Regions from separate parts of the Micromonospora sp. NPDC049900 genome, predicted to be linked through region 2. Evidence: riboswitches for the same ligand, from Rfam matches in the RefSeq annotation. Region 2 holds a riboswitch; the other holds the start of a gene.

Region 1 (8,748 bases), on a different contig from region 2:
GACTCCCAGCAGAGCAGGCTCAGCCGGGTGGCGGCGGAGCCGGAACCGGCCGCCGTCGGCGTCACGGCGACCGGACAGTCCGGGTCGAGGGTGACCGGGAACCGGGCGAAGCTGAACCCGGCGGGGCTGGCGGTACGCGGCCCCGCGCCGGGCCGGTCGAGCAGCCGGGCCAGGTCGAGGCTGCTCACCGAGCCGTGCCGCTGCGCCGCCGACCAGGCCACCCGGAGCCGGTCGGCGAGCTGTCCGACCGGCTCGCCGGGATCCACGTCGAGGACCAGGGGCAGGGTGTCGGCGAACGGCCCGACGATCCGGTCGATGCCGGCCAGTCGCGCGTCCCGACCGGCCCGCGCCACCGTCACCGGCACGCGTCGCTGCCCTCCCCACCGGGCCAGGCACCGCACGTACCCGGCCAGCAGCAGGTGGAACAGCGACACGCCGGCCTCGGCGGCCTGGTCCCGCAACGCCGCCACGAGCGCCGGCTCCAGCTCACCCGGCACCGTCAGCAGCGGTGGGCCGGGCGGCGCGTCCGGGTCGCCGTCGAACGGCAGCCGCAGCGTCGTGCCGTCGGCCAGCAGGTCCCGCCAGTACGCCAGGTCCGCCGACGTCGGCACGGCCACCTCGTGCGCGTACGCGTCGAACCCGGGCGCCGACGGTCGGTGCACCGGCGTACGGCCGTGGGCCAGGGCGGTGTAGTCGGCCCACAGTTCCTCGCTGAGCAGGTTCAGGCTGAACCCGTCCCCGGCGGCGTGGTGCAGCACCAGCAGCAGGTGGGCCCGGTCCGGTGCCTCCCGGACCAGGACCGCCCGCAGCGGCGGCTGCCGGGTCAGGTCGACCGGGGTGTTGCACAGCCGCGCCCGTACCTCGGCCAGCGGCTCGGTGAGCGACCGCACCGTGTACCAGTCCGGGTACGGAGCCGCCGGAACCGATACGGGCGGCACGACCTGGCGGGGCGTCCCCGGACCGGCCGTGAACCGCACCCGCAGCATCGGGTGCCGCGCCTCCAGCCTAGCCAGCGCCTGCCCGAGCAGCGCGGCGTCCAGGGGACCGGTGACGGTCTGCTGGACGAAGGCGAAGCTGGCCACGGTCGGGTGGAGCCGTTCGTTGACGTGGAACGCCCGCTGCACGGCGGTCAGCGGGAACGGCCCACCCTCGACCGGCGTCCGCTCCCCGGTCGGCGCGGTACGCGTCACCGGCGGAACCGCCTCGGTGCCACGTACCCCGGTGAGGTGGGCGGCCAGGTCGGCGACGGTGGTGTACTCGAAGAACAACGTGACCGGCAGTTCCCGGCCGATCTCTTCCTCCAGCCGCTTGACCAGGTCCACCGCGGCCAGCGAGTCCAGGCCGAGGGCGAGGAACGAGGTGTCGTCGGCGATCTCGTCGGGCTGCCGGTGCAGCGGCTCGGCGAGCAGCCGCCGCAGCACCCGGGCCACCTCGTCCCGACCCGGCCCACCGTCCACACCGTCCGGTCCGTGCGGCGGGCCGACGACAGTGGCGGTCTCGACAGCGACGGTGGCGACGGCGACCCCGGCCGGGACGCTGACCGCCGGGACGCTGACCGTCGGCGCGGTGACCGAACGCTCCTGCGAGGATGCGACGACGACGTGTGCGGCGTCGACACGACGGGCGAGCGCCAGGGCACGCAGCGCCTCGTCGACCGGCATCGCCCCGGCGGCAGTGCCGACACCGCCGCTGCGGGCGGCCATGCCGGTATCGCTGATCGCGGCGAAGCCGACCGCCTGGACGGGGCGGCCGGTGGCCCGGTGCGCGGCGGCGAACGCGTCGAGGAACCGGTTGGCGGCGGCGTAGTCGCTGATCGCGCCGGCCAGGCCGGGCAGCACCGCGCTGACCGACGAGAACCCGACCAGCGCCGACCGGTCGTGACCGTGTCGCCGCAGCGCCTCGGCGAGCAGGTAGGTGCCGCGCACCTTCGGGCCCAGCACGGCGAGGGTGTCCTGGACGGACTTGGCGCGCAGGGTGCCGACCCGGACGATGCCGGCGGCGTGGAACACCGTGTCCACCCGGGGCAGCGCCGAGAGCAGGGCGTCCACGTCGGCGGGCACGGTCACGTCACACCGGTGGTACGTCGCCGTCGCGCCGAGCGCGGACAGTTCGGCTAGCAGGGCGGCCGGTGCGTGGTCCGACCGACCCGCCAGCAGTAACGTCGGCTGCTCCCGGCGGGCCAGGGACCGGGCCAGCGCCGCACCCACCCCACCGGCCCCACCGACGATCACGTGCACGGCACCCGCCGCGACGGGCCCGGCCGGTCCGTCGGCCCGGTCGGCGGTCGACACCGGGTCGAGCACGGCCTCTCCGCCCGCCGGGTCGAGGAACCGGCCTAGTCGGCGTCCGCCGCGCCAGGCCACCCCGTTCGGCGTGCGCGGGCCCGGCGGCATGCTCGGGTCGGTCGGCGTACCGGTGGCGGGCGGGTCCGTGGCGAGGGCGGACAACTCGTGACGGACGGCGTCGACGCGCGCTGCCGTACCGTCCGAGGAGGACAGGTCCACGGTGTGCACGAGCAGGCCGGGACGCTCGTCGGCGAGCGCGGTGACCAGCCCGGCGAGCACTGCCTGCACCGGGCGTCCCCGTTCCGCCGCCGCGCCGGTGACGTGCACGTCCTCGGTGACCACCAGCAGTCGGCCCGGCCGGTCGGCCCCCTCGTCGATCAGGGCGCGGACGGCGCGTACCTGCCCGGTGACGGCGGCGTCGAGCGCGGCCACGTCCGGCGTGTCCACCGCCGCCCCGGCGAGCAGCACGGTGATCCCAGGAGTGTCGTCGTCCGGAGCCGCGTCGACCCGGTACGGGTCGACGTGGACCTCGATCCCGTCGGCGGTGAACGCGGCGGCCAGGTCGTCGGCGAACGGGCCGCCCACCCCCGGGCCGCGCAGCCGTACCCGCCGGGCCGGTCCGCCGACCGCCGCCGGCACCTCCCGCCAGGCGACGATGTGCAGCGGTACGGGGTGCGCCGTCCCCGGTGGCGCGAAGGCGCGACGCTCGAACGGGTAGGTCGGCACCGGCACCCGCTGCCGCCCCCCGTACAGGGCGGGCCGGTCGAGCGGGCCGCCCCGGGCCCAGAGCAGTCCCGCCGTGGCCAGCAGCGACGCGGCACCGCCGGTCGACCCACAGTGCGCCGCCACCAACCGCACCAGTCCGTCGGTCGGCTCGACGTCGACCTGTCCGCCACCGTGCTCCGTCGCCTCCGCGACGCCCAACTCGACCACGGTGTCGTACCCGTCGTCGTGCAGCCGCCGCCACGCCGCGCGTAGCTCAGCCGCGTCGGTGGCCCACCGCACCGGCTCCGGTGGGTCCCACCGCCCGGCCGCCGGGCTGAACACCGGCACGCCCCGCAGCGCCGCGAGGGCGTACCCGCCGTCGTCCCGGTCGTCGGGACCGTCCCCGGCGTGGCTCGGGTCGGCGAGCGCGACGGCACGCCGGACCGCGTCGGCGACGCCCAGCGCGCCCCCGGCGGCGGCTGCCGCCAGCTCGCCGACCCCGTGACCGAGCAGCGCGTCGGGCCGCACCCCCCAGGCGGCGAGCTGCCCGGCCAGGGCCAGGGCCACCACCACGCGCACCGGGGCGGTGACCCGCCGGTCCGTCCCGTCCGCCAGGCACCAGGACAGCAGCGGACGCCCCGCCACCGGACCGACGGCGACACAGGCCCCGGTCAGCAGATCCCGGAAGACCGGGAGCCGGTCGTGCAGGTCGCGGACCGCAGGTGCGGCCGGCGAGCCGTCGCCCGGGAAGACGAAGACGATCCGGGGTCGACGGCGGACCGGCCCGTCCCGGTACGCGGTCGCGGCAGCCGCCAACCGGTCGGCCAGCCCGGTGTCGTCGGCGACGAGCGCCAACCGGTACGGCGCGTCGTCGCGGGCCGTCCCGGCGCTGGCGACCACGTCGGCCGTGTCCAGGTCGCCCCGGTCGCGCAGGTGCCCGGCGAGGTCGTGGGCACTGCGCCGCAGCGCGGACGCCGACCGGGCGGTGAGCGTCACCAGGTGTACGCCGGGACCCGCGAGCTGCGGTACGGGCCGGTGGGGCGGTGCCTCGCACAGGACGGCGTGTGCGTTGGTGCCGCCGAAGCCGAACGCGTTCACCCCGGCCACCAAGGGCCCGGGTGCGGTCCACGGACGTGCCTCGGTGACCACCGTGAAGCCGGCGGCGTCGAGGTCGTACCGGGTGGACGGCCGGACGTGGTGCAGCGACGGCGGCAACTGCCGGTGCCGCAGGGCCAGCACCACCTTCAGCAGCGCCGGCATCCCGGCGGCGTTGAGCAGGTGTCCCAGGTTGGTCTTGACCGACCCGAGCCCGCGGGGCGTGCCGTCGGGGCGGGGCGGGTACGCGGCGGCCAGCGACCGTGCCTCCACCGGGTCACCGAGGCCGGTGCCGGTGCCGTGCGCCTCGACGTACGAGACGGCGGCCGGGTCGAGCCCGGCGTCCGCGTACGCGCGCGCGATGACCTCCCACTGCCGCTGTGGGTTCGGGGCGAGCAGGCTCAGCGACCGGCCGTCGTTACCCACGGCGGTGCCGGCGACCAGCGCGAGCACTCGGTCCCCGGCGGCGTACGCGTCGTCGGGGCGGCACAGGACCAGCGCCGCGCCGCCCTCGCCGGGCACGAAGCCGTCGGCGTCGGCGTCGAAGGCGCGGCACCGGCCGGTCGGCGACAACGCCTCGGCGGCGTCCAACAGCCGGTAGCCGGTCTCGGTGAGGTTGAGGTTCACGCCGCCGACCACCGCGATGTCGCACTCGCCGGTGGCCAGGCTGCGCGCCGCCAGGTGCAGTGCGACCAGCGCCGAGGAGCAGGCCGTGTCCACCGTGATCGCCGGCCCGGCGAGGTCCAGCGCCTGCGCCAACCGGGCCGCCACGAGGTTGCGCAGGTTGCCGACCAGCGCCGCCGGTGCGGTGACCGGACCGGCGGCGGCCAGCAGCTCCGGATAGGCGCTCTCGCCGACGGCGGCGAAGACCCCGACCCGGCGGCCCTGCCGACGCGGTCCGGCGTACCCGGCCCGTTCGAGCGCCTCGTACCCGATCTCCAGGAAGAGTCGGGCGTGCGGGTCGGTGAGCCGCGCCTCCTCGTCGGAGAGCCCGAAGAAGTCCGCGTCGAGCTGCATCGGATCGTCCAGGAAGGACCCCCAACGGGGTCGGCCGTCCTGCGGCGTCCACCGGTGCTCCGGGACCGGCCGGACCGCGTCGATGCCGCCGACGAGTCCACGCCAGAACTCGTCGGGGTCCTCCGCGCCGGGGAAACGGCAGGCCATGCCGATGACCGCGAGCGGCGTCGCGTCGGAACGGGGGTCCTGCCGCGCCGGGGCGCACCCGTCGGGCGGTGCCGGTCGGGTCGTGGGCGGCCCGGCCAGGATGCGGTCGGTCAACGTGGCGACGGTGGGGCAGTCCCGCAGGTCCGCCGGATCGAACGTGGTGCCGAGGGCGTCCTCCAGCCCGGCCAGCACCTCCATCGCCTTGAGTGACGACCCGCCGATGGCCAGGAACCGGTCGTCCGCCGCGATGGTGTCGGCGGGCCGGTCCAGCACCCGCGCCCAGACCGTCCGGACGACCTGCTCGACCCGCCGCCGGGACAGCGGCCCCGAGCCGTCCGACGGCCGCGCCTCCGGCTGTCGTGTCGGGTGCGTGTTCGCCGGTGTCGCCGGAGGTGTGTCCCCGGACGCGGACGTCCCCGGCAGGCCGGTCGCCGGGTGCCAGCGGCGTTCCCGGTCGGCGAAGTCGCCGGCCAGGTAGCGCTCGCGCATCCGTCGTCGCCGCAGCTTGCCGCTGGTGGTCCGGGCGAACGCGCCGGGCGGCAGCGGCAGCACCCGCACGTCGTCGTGCCCGGCCGCCTCGGCCACCCGGGCCCGTGTGGCGTCGAGCACCCCGGTCGCCCCGGCGGGCGGACGGGCCCAGGCCACGAACACCACGATCCGCTCGCCGCCGCTGTCCGGGTCGGTGCAGCCGACCACCGCCGTCGCCGTGGCCGGCAACCCGACGGTCGCGGCGGCCACCGCCTCCAGGTCGGGAGCGTGGAACGTCCGGCCGTTGACGAAGACGACGTCCTTCGCGCGGCCGGTCACGCAGAGCCGACCGGCGCGCTGGAAACCCAGGTCACCGGTGCGCAGCCAACCGTCCACGAAGGTCTCCCGGCTGGCCTGCGGGTCCCGGTGGTAGCCGCGCGCCACGTTCGGGCCGCGTACCTCGATCAGGCCCACCCGACCCTCGGGCAGCGGCCGGTGCCGCTCGTCGACGACGCGTACCTCGCAGCCGGGCACCGGGTGTCCCAGGTCCATCAGCTCCACCGCGTGCGTACCCGGCCCGGTGGTAACCGCCCGGCCCTGGCTCAGCGCGGCCCGGTCCAGCACCAGCGGCGCGGCGACCTCCCCGGGCGGCGGGAAGGTCACCGCGAGGGTCGCCTCCGCCAGGCCGTACACCGGTCGCAGGGCGGCCGGGGCGAGCCCGGCCGGGCGTACGTGCGCCAGGAAGGCCCGCCACACCGTGGGGGAGATGGGTTCCGCACCCACCACCACGCACCGGACCCGGCTCAGGTCCAGCGTGGCGAGGAGGTCCGTCGGGACCCGGCGGACCGCCAGCGCCAGCGCGAAGTTCGCCGCCGACAACAGGGTCGCGCGGTGTCGGTGCGCGGCGGTGAACCACAGCGCCGGGCGCTTCGCGAACGCCAACGGGGGAACCCGGACCTGCGTGCACCCGATGGCGAGCGGGGTCAGATGCGTACCGATCAACCCCATGTCGTGGAAGTACGGCATCCAGGTGACCAGGACGTCGTCCGGCCCGGCGCCACTGGCCAGCCGGGACTGCTCCACATTGGCCAGCACGTTGGCGTGGGTCAACTCCACCCCGCGGGGCGTGCCCGTGCTGCCGGAGGAGAACTGGAGGAACGCCACGTCGGTGGGGTCGGCGGCGAACAGATCCTCCGGTGGGGCGCCGGTCCGCAGGTCGGCCAGCCGCAGCACCGGTCCGGCCAGCCCGTCGGCGACCGCCCCGGTGGTGTTGTCCACCACGGTCACCGCGTCGGCGAGCAGCTCGCGGACGGCCCGTACCCGGGCCGGTTCGGGCGGTAGCGGCACCGGGACCAGCCCGGCGGCGAGCGCACCCCAGAACAGTGGCTGGAAGTCGTCCCCGGCGTCGGCGACCAGGATCACCGGCGTGCCCGGGATCACTCCGGCCGCGCGGTAGCCACCCGCCACCCGCAGCGACTCGTCCCGCAACTGCCGGACGGTCACGGTGCGCTCGGTGCCGTCCTCGCGCACGTGCACGATCACCTGGTCGGGCGTCCGATCCGCGGCCCGGACGAGGATGTCGAGCAGTGCCCGTCGGTCGCCGGGTCCGGCCGCTGTCTGCACGCGACGATGCTAGTGGGCATGATCGAGTACCCGGCCGACGGTCGGCGGGATGCCCGACATCTGGCACGCGACACGCCCGGCACAGCATCTGGTGTTGCCATCTCCGCACCGCACCCATATATGGTGTGCCCCGTAGCTGGTTCGGCCGCCGCTCCACGACGGTCGAGGCAAGAGGGAACCCGGTGGGAATCCGGGACTGCCCCGCAGCGGTGAGTGGGAACGACCGCCGTCATCACGCACTGGACCCGCCAGGTCTGGGAAGCGACGGCCAGTAGGCGCGAGCACCAGGCCCACGAGTCCGAAGACCTGCCAGCGCGCCGCACGCGACGTGTGCGGCGGTCGAAGGCCGCGTGGGACGGCCGACGCCAGGAGCTGGTCAGTCACGGCAGCAGTGCCGTCGGATGACCGGCGGCGTCCTCCCGCGCGGACCCGACGATCTCGGGGACAGGCGTGAGGAGGGGGAACATGACGGTGACCCAGGAGCAGGCGGGGCCGGAGCAACGCCGGCACGTCATGCAGGTCCGCAAGCGGAACGGCGACACCGAGCCGGTGGACGTCAACAAGATCGTCAAGGCGGTGGAGCGGTGGGTCGCCGACCTGGACGAGATCGACCCGCTGCGGGTGGCCACCAAGACCATCAGCGGGCTGTACGACGGCGCGACCACGGCCGAGATGGACAAGCTGTCCATCCAGACCGCGGCCGAACTGATCGGTGAGGAGCCGCAGTACTCGAAGCTGGCGGCCCGGCTACTGGCCGCGTACGTGGACAAGGAGGTCCGTGGGCAACAGGTCGCCAGCTTCAGCCAGTCCATCCGGTACGCACACGGCCTGGGCCTGATCGGCGACGACACCGCCGCGTTCGTGGCCCGCAACGCGCGCAAGCTGGACGACGCCGTCGACCCGGCGGGGGACCTGCGCTTCGAGTACTTCGGGCTGCGCACGGTCGCCGACCGCTACCTGCTGCGGCACCCGCAGACCCGGCTCGTGGTGGAGACGCCGCAGTACTGGCTGTTGCGCGTCGCCTGCGGCCTGTCGCAGACGCCCGGCGAGGCGATCGGCTTCTACCGACTCATGTCCAGCCTGGCCTACCTGCCCAGCTCGCCGACGCTGTTCAACTCCGGCACCCGGCACACCCAGATGTCCTCGTGCTTCCTGGTCGACTCGCCGCGCGACGAACTCGACTCCATCTACGAGCGCTACCACCAGGTCGCGAAGTTGTCCAAGTTCTCCGGCGGCATCGGCATCTCCTGGTCCCGGGTACGCGGTCGGGGCGCCCTGATCCGGGGCACCAACGGCAGGTCGAACGGCATCGTGCCGTTCCTCAAGACGCTGGACGCCGGGGTGGCCGCGGTCAACCAGGGCGGCCGTCGCAAGGGCGCGGCCTGCGTCTACCTCGAACCGTGGCACC
Region 2 (8,748 bases):
GGCGCGTTGCCACCGGCGATCTGCGTGGTCAGCGCCGTGGTGTACGTGTCGAACGGCAGCGGATCGAAGGTGATCTGCGTGACGTCGGGGTTGTTCTGGCGGTACTCGTCGGCGATCTCGTTGAACAGGGCCAGATGCGCCTCGTTGGCCGACCAGACGGTGACCCGCAGGGTGGCCGGGCCGCTGTCCTGCGCCTCACCGCCGCCGCAGGCGGACATGGCGAGAACGCCGGTCAGCGCCGTGGCGACTACGCGTATTCCCTTTCCTGATCTCATCGTCTCTCCTCACCGGGGGGTCAGTAGCCCGCGATCTCCGGCCACCGGCGTTCGACGCCGGCGGCCGTGACGCGGTCGGTGAACTCGGCCAGCAGCCGGGGGGTGCCGCGGACCGCGCGCGGGGACTCGCCCCGCGCCAGACAGAAGTCGGCGAGCAGACCGGCGACCTCGCCGACGTTCCACTCGACCGGGTGCAGCCGGTAGCTGCCGTTGGTGATGTGCGTGGTGCCGATGTTCTTGCCGGCCGGCAGCAGGTTCTCCATCCGCTGCGGGATCAGCGCGCCGAGGGGGATCTCGAACGGGCAGGACCCGACGTCGATGTAGTTGTCGCCGCCGGTCGACGGGTGCAGGTCGATCCGGTACATCCCGACCCCGATCGAGTCGGGGTACCGCACGGCGCCGTGCTCGCCGCGTACCGCGAGGGAGAGGTCCTGCTCCACCACGGTGTACTCGGCCCGGATCCGGCGCGACTCCCGGATGTAGGGCGCCTGGGCCAGCCCGGCCGGGTTGCCGGTCACGTCGCCGCGCAGCCGCAGCCCGGGGAAACCGGTGCCGCCGTCGGGCCGCGGAGCCTCGGTCTGCATCCAGTAGAAGAGCGAGTACGACAGCTCGCGCGCCTTGGCCAGGTGCCACGACGCGTTGGGCACGTCGATGACCGGTCCCTCGAAGTAGTCGATCATCGGCCAGTTGACCAGGGTGATGTCGCTGGCGTACGCGCCGTCGACGAAGTTGCGCCGGGCGGCGATCCGGCGGAACGTCCAGAGGTTGCCGTCACCGGGGTTGACGCGCTGGTCGGCGTCGACCAGCCACGGCTCGTCGTCCGGGTTCGGGGTGAAGCTGCGCTCCAGGGGCTCCAGGGTGCGCGGGTTCGGCGAGCGCCAGGACAGCAGCCGGTCACCCCAGAAGTCGGGCTTGTAGTCGCGCCAGAAGTCGTACCCGGCGGGCCGGTCGATGGTGTGGTCCCCGTCGACGTGGTCGATGGCGAAGCAGACCGACACGGCCTGCATGTTCATCGGCTGCGCCTCGGCCGGGGCGCTCGGCTCGCCGGTCTGCTCCCGCGACTCGAAGCCGGTGACGTACTCGGTGCCGGTCAGCGGCAGCAGCTCCCCGGTCTCGGTGGCGTCCAGCACGTACGGCGCGGTGACGTCGATCCGGTCCTCGCGGTCCCGGTGCGCCAGCGTGACCCCGGTGACCCGGTCCCCGTCGGTGTCCGCCGCCACCGGCCGGTACGGCTGGAGCACGGTCAACCGACCCGAGCCCCGGTACGGCGCGAGCATCTGTTCCAGCACGGCGACCGCCACCCGTGGCTCGTGGCAGAGCCGGCTGACCCAGCCCGCGCCCGGGTTGAGGTCGGTCCAGGAGCGGGACCGTTCGGTCAGCGGGTAGTGCCGTCGGTAGTAGTCGCGGATGCCGGTGCGCAGCGCCCGGTAGCTGGCGGTGGTCCCGAACTGCTCGATCCAGGAATGCTCGTCGGGCGGGACGGCCTGGCTGGTGAGCTGCCCGCCGAGCCAGTCGAACTCCTCGGTCAGGATCACCGACCGGCCGGCCCGGGCCGCGGCGAGCGCGGCGGCGACCCCGCCCAGCCCGCCGCCGACGATGAGCACGTCCGCACGCATCTGTGCCACTTGCATCCTTCCAGTCGTGCGGGCCGCCTATCGGCGGTCGACCGCCGGATCGGGGGCGCCGAGGGTGTCGCCCTCGACGAACTCGCAGGCCAGGAGTCGTTGCTGGACGCCGTCGGCGCTGCCGTCGATGACCGAGGTCAGCACCTCGACCGACTGCCGGCCCATCTCCTCGCGGGGGATGTGGAATCCGGTGAAGGCGGTGTCGGTGGGCACCGGCACCGTCGGGTCGCCGAGGGTCAGGATCGACAGGTCACCGGGGACACGCAGGCCGCGTCGGCGGGCGGCGGACTCCAGCGCCACGGCGGTGGCGAAGTCCTCGACGAAGACGACGGTGCTGCCGTCGGCGACGAGGTCGTCCAGGACGGCCTCGGCGTCGTGGGTCGGGCCGGTCAGGCGACGGGCCGCCTCGGCGGCCGGTGCGGCGGCGTCGAACCCGCGCCAGCGGTCGGCCGACGACTCGGCGGTGGCGTCCACACCCAGGTAGGCCAGGCGCCGGTGACCGTGTCCGAGGGCCAGCTCGACGAGTTGGCGTACCGCCGCGGCGTAGTCGGTGCCGACGTAGGGGACCGGTCCACCGGCGTCGTCGCGGCGGCCCACCGCGACGTACGGGTATCCGTCGCGGTTGAGTCGGAGCAACTCGGCGGCGTCGATCTCGCGGCCGAGCAGGATGCAGCCGTCGGCCAGGCGCAGCCGGTTGTCCCGGTGGAAGATCCGCCGACGCCCGTCGACCACCGGGGCGCTGGTGAACAGCAGCAGGTCGCAGCCGACCCGTTCGGCGTACTCCTCGATGCCGAGCAGGAAGGGGTGGAAGAAGTCCCGGCTGCCGCTGGGGAACGCGGGCTCGTAGGTGAAGACGCCGATGATCCGGTTGAACCGGGACGCGAGCCGGCGGGCGACCGGGTCGGCGGCGTACCCGGTCTCGGCGATCACCCGCAGCACCCGCTCCCGGGTCTCCGGTGCGATGCGTACCTCCGCGTCGACGCGGTTGTTGAGCACCAGCGACACGGTCGCCTGGCTGACACCGGCCATCCGGGCGATGTCACGTTGCGTGACTCGTCGGGGTGCAGGGGGCACGGGGGAGTCCTTCCACTGCCGCTAATGCGTATTAGCGTTCGGGTTGGGAAGGAGCTTCGCGGTTGAGCCCGATCGATGTCAAGAGGGTGACGCCAGATTTCCGGCCGATGAACTGCCTGAACTAATGCGGATTATCAAGTGCCTACAGCGGACTCGTGCAGGCGACGTGGAGCGCTGGGGGTGCCCTCGCCGTCGGGTCTTGACAGCGTGGTCCCGGGGGCACAGTATTCAAGAACCCGACATCGCTAATGCGTATTAGCGCCTATCCCAACGCCGTGTAGCTCCCCGCTGTCCACGGAGAGCTGCACGGAGCGTGACTGGTTGCTGCGGACGCGACCGGAGGCGGTCCCGGCCGGTCTCAGACCCGGCCGGTGACCAGGTACTGCATCTGGTGCTCGTGGTTCGGTGCCACGCCGTACCGGCGGTCCAGCTCGTAGATCGACGTCAGCGGGACGGCCGTGACGTCGGCCAGGCCCGCCTCCTCCAGCACCGCCACGGTCTTGTCGATCGAGGTCGCGGTGGCCAGCGGCAACTCGGCCTGCACCTGGCTGTCGTAGTGGCCGGTGAAGTTCTCCGAGGCGTTGTCGAGACCGTCCGGGAACCAGGTGCTGTCCACCACCGCGACGACGCCGCCGGGACGCAGCAGGCGGATCCAGTTGGCCACGGCGGTCTGCGGCTCGCGCAGCGTCCACATCAGGTACCGGCTGGTCACGGCGTCGAAGCTGCCCGCCGGGAAGTCCGGGGCCACGGCGTCGCCGAGCTGGATGACCGGACCGCCGGGGACGGCGGCGGCGTGCCGTCGGGCCTCGGCGAGCATGCCCTCGGACAGGTCGACACCGGTGACCCGGTGCCCGAGACCGGCCAGGATCATCGCGACCTGGCCGGTGCCGGTGCCGACGTCGAGCACGTCCACCGGTGCCGGGGGCAGAGCCTTCGACCAGATCTCCGACCAGGCCCGCTGGTCGTCGGCGAGCCGGTCCGGGCGCTGCTGGTACGCGTCGTAGTCAGGCGCGCGACCGGTCCAGTAGGCGTTGATGCGTTCCTGCGTGGTCATGCGGCGGTCCTCTCGTCGGTGCTCTGGTGGATCGGGTGGAACAGCAGGTGGACGGCGCCGTCGAGGTCCAGGCGTCGGATGCCGATGCCGTAGACCGGCTCCAGCACGGCGGGGTCGAGGACCTCGTCGACGGTGCCGGCGGCGGCCACCCCACCCGCGCCGAGCAGCACCAGGTCGTCGCAGTACCGGGCGGCCAGATTGAGGTCGTGCAGCACGACGACGGAGCAGGTGTCCAGCGTGCGGACCAGATGCAGGATCTCGTGCTGGTAGCGGATGTCGAGGTGGTTGGTGGGCTCGTCGAGCAGCAGGTGGGTGGCCTGCTGGGCGAGCGCGCGGGCGATCAGCACCCGTTGCCGTTCCCCACCGGAGAGCTGGGCGAACGCCCGACCACTCAGGTGCGTGGCACCGACCCGACTCAGGCAGCGGGCGGCGATCTCGTGGTCGGCCCGCCCGGCCCGCTGGAACGTCGACAGGTGCGGCCCCCGGCCGAGCAGCACCAACTCCGCCACGGTCAGGGCGGTCTCCCCGCCGGTCTCCTGCACGACCACGGCCAGCCGCCGCGCGGCCTCCCGGGCGGGTAGGGCGGACAGCGCATCGCCGTCCACCTCGACCTGTCCACTGCGGCTGCGCAGCGCGCCGTAGAGCAACCGCAGCAGCGTGGTCTTGCCGCTGCCGTTGGGCCCGATCAGGCCGAGGACCCGTCCCGGTCGGGCGGTGACACTGACCCCGTCGATGACCGGGTTGACGCCGTAGTGCCAGGTGACACCGGTGGCCTCGATCACGGTTGCTCCCGGAACCGCTGCACGATCCGCTCCAGACCGTCGATCGACAGCGGCGTCGGCGGCTCGGTGAAGTTGAACAGTTGTGTCATGACCTGGCCGTTGCGGACCGCGTCGAGCTGCTGCGCGCCCGGCAGCCCGGTCAGCCCCTGCTCGACGGCGCGGGGGTCGCCGTCGCCGTAGAGCAGGATCAGCACGTCCGGGTTGCGGCCGAGCAACTCCTCGACGGTGACCTCGAAGACCCGGTCCTTGACGTCACCGAAGACGTTGCGGAAGCCGGCGGCCTCCAACTGCGGGTGGGCCATGCTGCCGGTGCCGTACGCGTACGTGGTGCCGCCGCCCACGGTGGGGTAGAGCACCGCCGCGGTGCGTCCGGACGCGTCGCCCGACTCGGCCCGTACCTTCGTCATCCGCTCCCTGAGCGCGGTGACCGCACCTGCCGCCTCGGTCTGGCGGCCGAACACCCGGCCGTACGTCTCCATCTGCGCGTAGATGTCGTCGAAGCTCGGCACGGCGGTGCTGTCCGGGCACATCGCCGGCTCCTCCAGCAGCGGGATGTCCACCGCCGCGAGGGTGTCGCGGGAGAGGTTGTCGACCTCGCCGAGGACCAGGTCGGGCTCCTGGCTGATCACCACCTCCTTGGAGATCTGCAGGTGCCCGCTGGTGTCGGTCCTGTCGGTCAGCAGCGGGATCCGGTCCAACCCGGCCTGGGTCGGCGCGTCGTAGTACTCCTTCGGGTACTGCCCGGCGCGGGCGGTGACCCGGTCCAGGACGCCGAGCGCGTGCAGGTACGGCACGGCGGCGCTCTTGAGCAGCACGACCCGCTCCGGAGCGGCGTCGAAGGTGACGTCCACGCCGCAGTTGGTCACGGTGACCGGGTAACCGGGACCGGCCTCGGCCGGCCCGTCGGCGCCGCCGCCGCACCCGGCGACGAGCAGCACGCACGCGGAGGCGGCGGCGGTGGCGAGGCGGGTTGCCTTCAACATCGGTTCTCCTTGACGGGTGGGCGTTCAGGCGCCGGAGGCGTGCAGGCGGCGGATCAGGACCAGCAGGAAGGGCGCGCCGAGCAGGGAGGTGATGATGCCGATCGGGATCTCCTGGGGGGCCAGCAGCACCCGGGCCAGCACGTCGGCCCAGACCAGCAGGATCGCCCCGAGCAGCGCGGCCACCGGCACCACGCGGACGTGCGGTGCGCCGACGATGCGCCGGGCCAGGTGTGGCACGACCAGACCGACGAACCCGATGCTGCCGGCGGCGGAGACCAGGATGCCGACGCTCAGCGAGACCAGCACCAGCAGCCGGAGTCGGAACCGGTCCGGCGAGACGCCCAGCGTGTGCGCGGTCTCGTCGCCGATGGCCAGCACGTCGAGCCGCCGCCCGACGACGGTCAGGTAGGCGATGGTGCCGATCAGCACCACCGCGGCGATCAGCAGCAGGGCGTTCCAGCGGGCCAGGCCCAGCGACCCGAGGAGCCAGAACATCACCGAGCGGGCGCCCTCGGCCGACCCGGAGGCGAAGATCAGGAAGCTGGTGGTGGCGTACAGCGCGTACCCGACGGCGACGCCGGCCAGCAGCAGCCGGAGGGAGGTGACCCGGCCGCCGCTGCGCGCGATCAGGAAGACCAGCAGCGACGCGCCGAGCGCGCCGACGAACGCGCTGGTGGAGAGCGCGTACTGGCCGAAGCCGGCACCGGCGCCGAACAGGATCGCGGCAGCCGCGCCGCTGGAGGCGCCGGAGTTGATGCCGAGCAGGTACGGGTCGGCGAGCACGTTGCGGACCATGGCCTGCAACGCCACGCCGCAGACCGCCAGGCCGGCGCCGACCAGCATGCCGAGCAGGACGCGGGGCAGTCGGACCTGCCAGACGATCGCCTGCTGCGGCCCGGTCCAGGTGACCTCGCCCGGCAGCCCGACGAGGTGGTGCCCGATGATCCGGGCCACCGTCAGCGGGGGGATGCCGATCGCCCCGGCCCCGACCGCGACCAGCCCGGTCAGGACCAGCCCGAGGGTCAGCGCGAGCAGCCAGAGGCCGGTGCGGCGACGCTGCGCCGCCACGCCGAGCACGTCCGTCCGGCTCGTCGGCAGGGTGGTGACGCTCACCGCACTCCCACGCAAAGTCGTTGTTCTTGCCAAGTCTTTGCAAAAACTAACACCATGATCATGCGAGCGGAAGCCGGATGAGTCGTTGTTCACCCACCGCCCGACACGCCGTGGCGGTGCGGACATCACACCCGCGCGACGGTCGCCGCGCGTGATCCGGACGCTAGGATCCGTGGCGGTACTGGTTCGCCCCGGCCGTTCGGTCGGAGCGTCGTAAGAGGGAACCCGGTGTGAATCCGGGACTGCCCCGCAGCGGTGAGTGGGAACGACCGCCGTCACACGCACTGGACACCTGTCCGGGAAGCGACGGCCAGTAGGGGACCGGCCCAGCCGGTCGCGCCCACGAGTCCGAAGACCTGCCCGTGCCGCGTGCGCAACCGCGCACGCCGCCGTCGGCCCCGCGGGAGGGCCAGGGCGAGGTCGGTCGTCGCACCGTGCCCTCCCCAGCCCTCCTCCGGAGCCGTACCGCCGGACCTCGAGGGAAGGGAACCCTGGCGACATGACCACTCCGTTCGGCACGAGCACCGTGCTCGGCTACCCGCGCATCGGCCCGCGTCGTGAGCTCAAGACCGCGGTCGAGGGCTACTGGGCCGGCCGCATCGACGAGCCGACCCTGCGGGCCGCCGCCGCGCAGGTGCGCGAGCAGACCTGGCGTACGTTGCACGACGCCGGCCTGTCCGCCGTACCGTCCAACACGTTCTCGCTCTACGACCACGTGCTCGACGCGGCCGTCACGGTCGACGCCGTGCCCGACCGGTTCCGCCGGCTGGGCCTCGGTGAGCTGGACACCTACTTCGCCATGGCACGCGGCACCGCGCAGGAGCCGCCGCTGGAGATGACGAAGTGGTTCGACACCAACTACCACTACCTGGTGCCCGAGATCGGTCCGGACACCGCCTTCGCCGCCCGCCCCGACAAGCCGCTGGCCGAGTACGGGCGGGCGCGGCAGCTCGGCATCACCACCCGTCCGGTCCTGGTCGGCCCGGCGACCCTGCTGCTGCTCGCCAAGCCCACCGCCGACGCGCCCGACGGGTTCCGCCCGTTCGACCGGCTCGCCGACCTGGTCGACGTCTACGCCGACCTGCTGTCCGCACTCGCCGACGTCGGGGTGCCGTGGGTGCAGCTCGACGAACCGGCGTACGTCGGCGACCGGTCCGACGCCGAGATCCGCGCCCTCGGTGCCGCGTACGCCAGGCTCGGCGCGCTGACCCACCGACCCCGCCTGTTCGTCGCCGCGTACTTCGGGGAACTGGGCGACGCGCTACCCGCGCTGCTGGACACGCCGATCGAGGCGATCGGGCTGGACCTGGTGGCCGGGCCGGGCGATCTCGGCCGACTCGCCGGCCACGGCGCGCAACCGGGCCGGACCGTGGTCGCCGGGCTGGTCGACGGCCGCAACGTGTGGCGGACCGACCTGCGGGCTGCCGCAGCCGTCGGCGCCACCCTCACCGGGCTCGCCGACACCGTCGCCGTGTCGACCTCCTGCTCGCTGCTGCACGTGCCCGTCGACCTGGCCGCCGAGACCGACCTCGACCCGCTACTGCGGGAACGGTTGGCGTTCGCCCGGCAGAAGGTCGACGAGGTGGTCGCACTCGGCCGGGTGCTGCGCGACGGGGTGGGCGAGCTGCCCACCGCGCCCCCGCCGGTCCCGGCGCAGTGGCGCGACGACCCGGTCCGCGCCCGACTGGAGGCGCTGCGGCCCGAGCACACCCGGCGCGGGCCGTATCCGCAGCGCGCCGACGCCCAGCGGCGCCGCCTCGGGCTGCCCGCGCTGGCGACCACCACCATCGGGTCGTTCCCGCAGACCGAGGCGCTGCGCCGGGCCCGGGCCGAGCACCGCGC

Evidence for each region. A riboswitch is a leader RNA that binds a small molecule or an ion and turns the genes downstream of it on or off. The one in region 2 is predicted to bind cobalamin.
Region 1: it holds a riboswitch for cobalamin, as region 2 does, so the genes downstream of both, ACIBMZ_RS22580 (ribonucleoside-diphosphate reductase subunit alpha) here and metE (5-methyltetrahydropteroyltriglutamate--homocysteine S-methyltransferase) in region 2, are expected to answer to the same signal.

Annotation. Positions count from the first base shown of each region.
Region 1 is NZ_JBITKM010000011.1:112,436-121,183, forward strand. Features, by position in the region: gene ACIBMZ_RS22575 (amino acid adenylation domain-containing protein) at 1-7,340, opposite strand, end outside; cobalamin riboswitch at 7,461-7,669, shown strand; gene ACIBMZ_RS22580 (ribonucleoside-diphosphate reductase subunit alpha) at 7,806-8,748, shown strand, end outside.
Region 2 is NZ_JBITKM010000007.1:277,088-285,835, reverse strand. Features, by position in the region: gene ACIBMZ_RS18595 (ABC transporter substrate-binding protein) at 1-275, opposite strand, end outside; gene ACIBMZ_RS18590 (FAD-dependent oxidoreductase) at 296-1,906, opposite strand; gene ACIBMZ_RS18585 (LacI family DNA-binding transcriptional regulator) at 1,928-2,974, opposite strand; gene ACIBMZ_RS18580 (class I SAM-dependent methyltransferase) at 3,333-4,028, opposite strand; gene ACIBMZ_RS18575 (ABC transporter ATP-binding protein) at 4,025-4,810, opposite strand; gene ACIBMZ_RS18570 (ABC transporter substrate-binding protein) at 4,807-5,793, opposite strand; gene ACIBMZ_RS18565 (FecCD family ABC transporter permease) at 5,818-6,906, opposite strand; cobalamin riboswitch at 7,072-7,285, shown strand; gene metE (5-methyltetrahydropteroyltriglutamate--homocysteine S-methyltransferase) at 7,406-8,748, shown strand, end outside.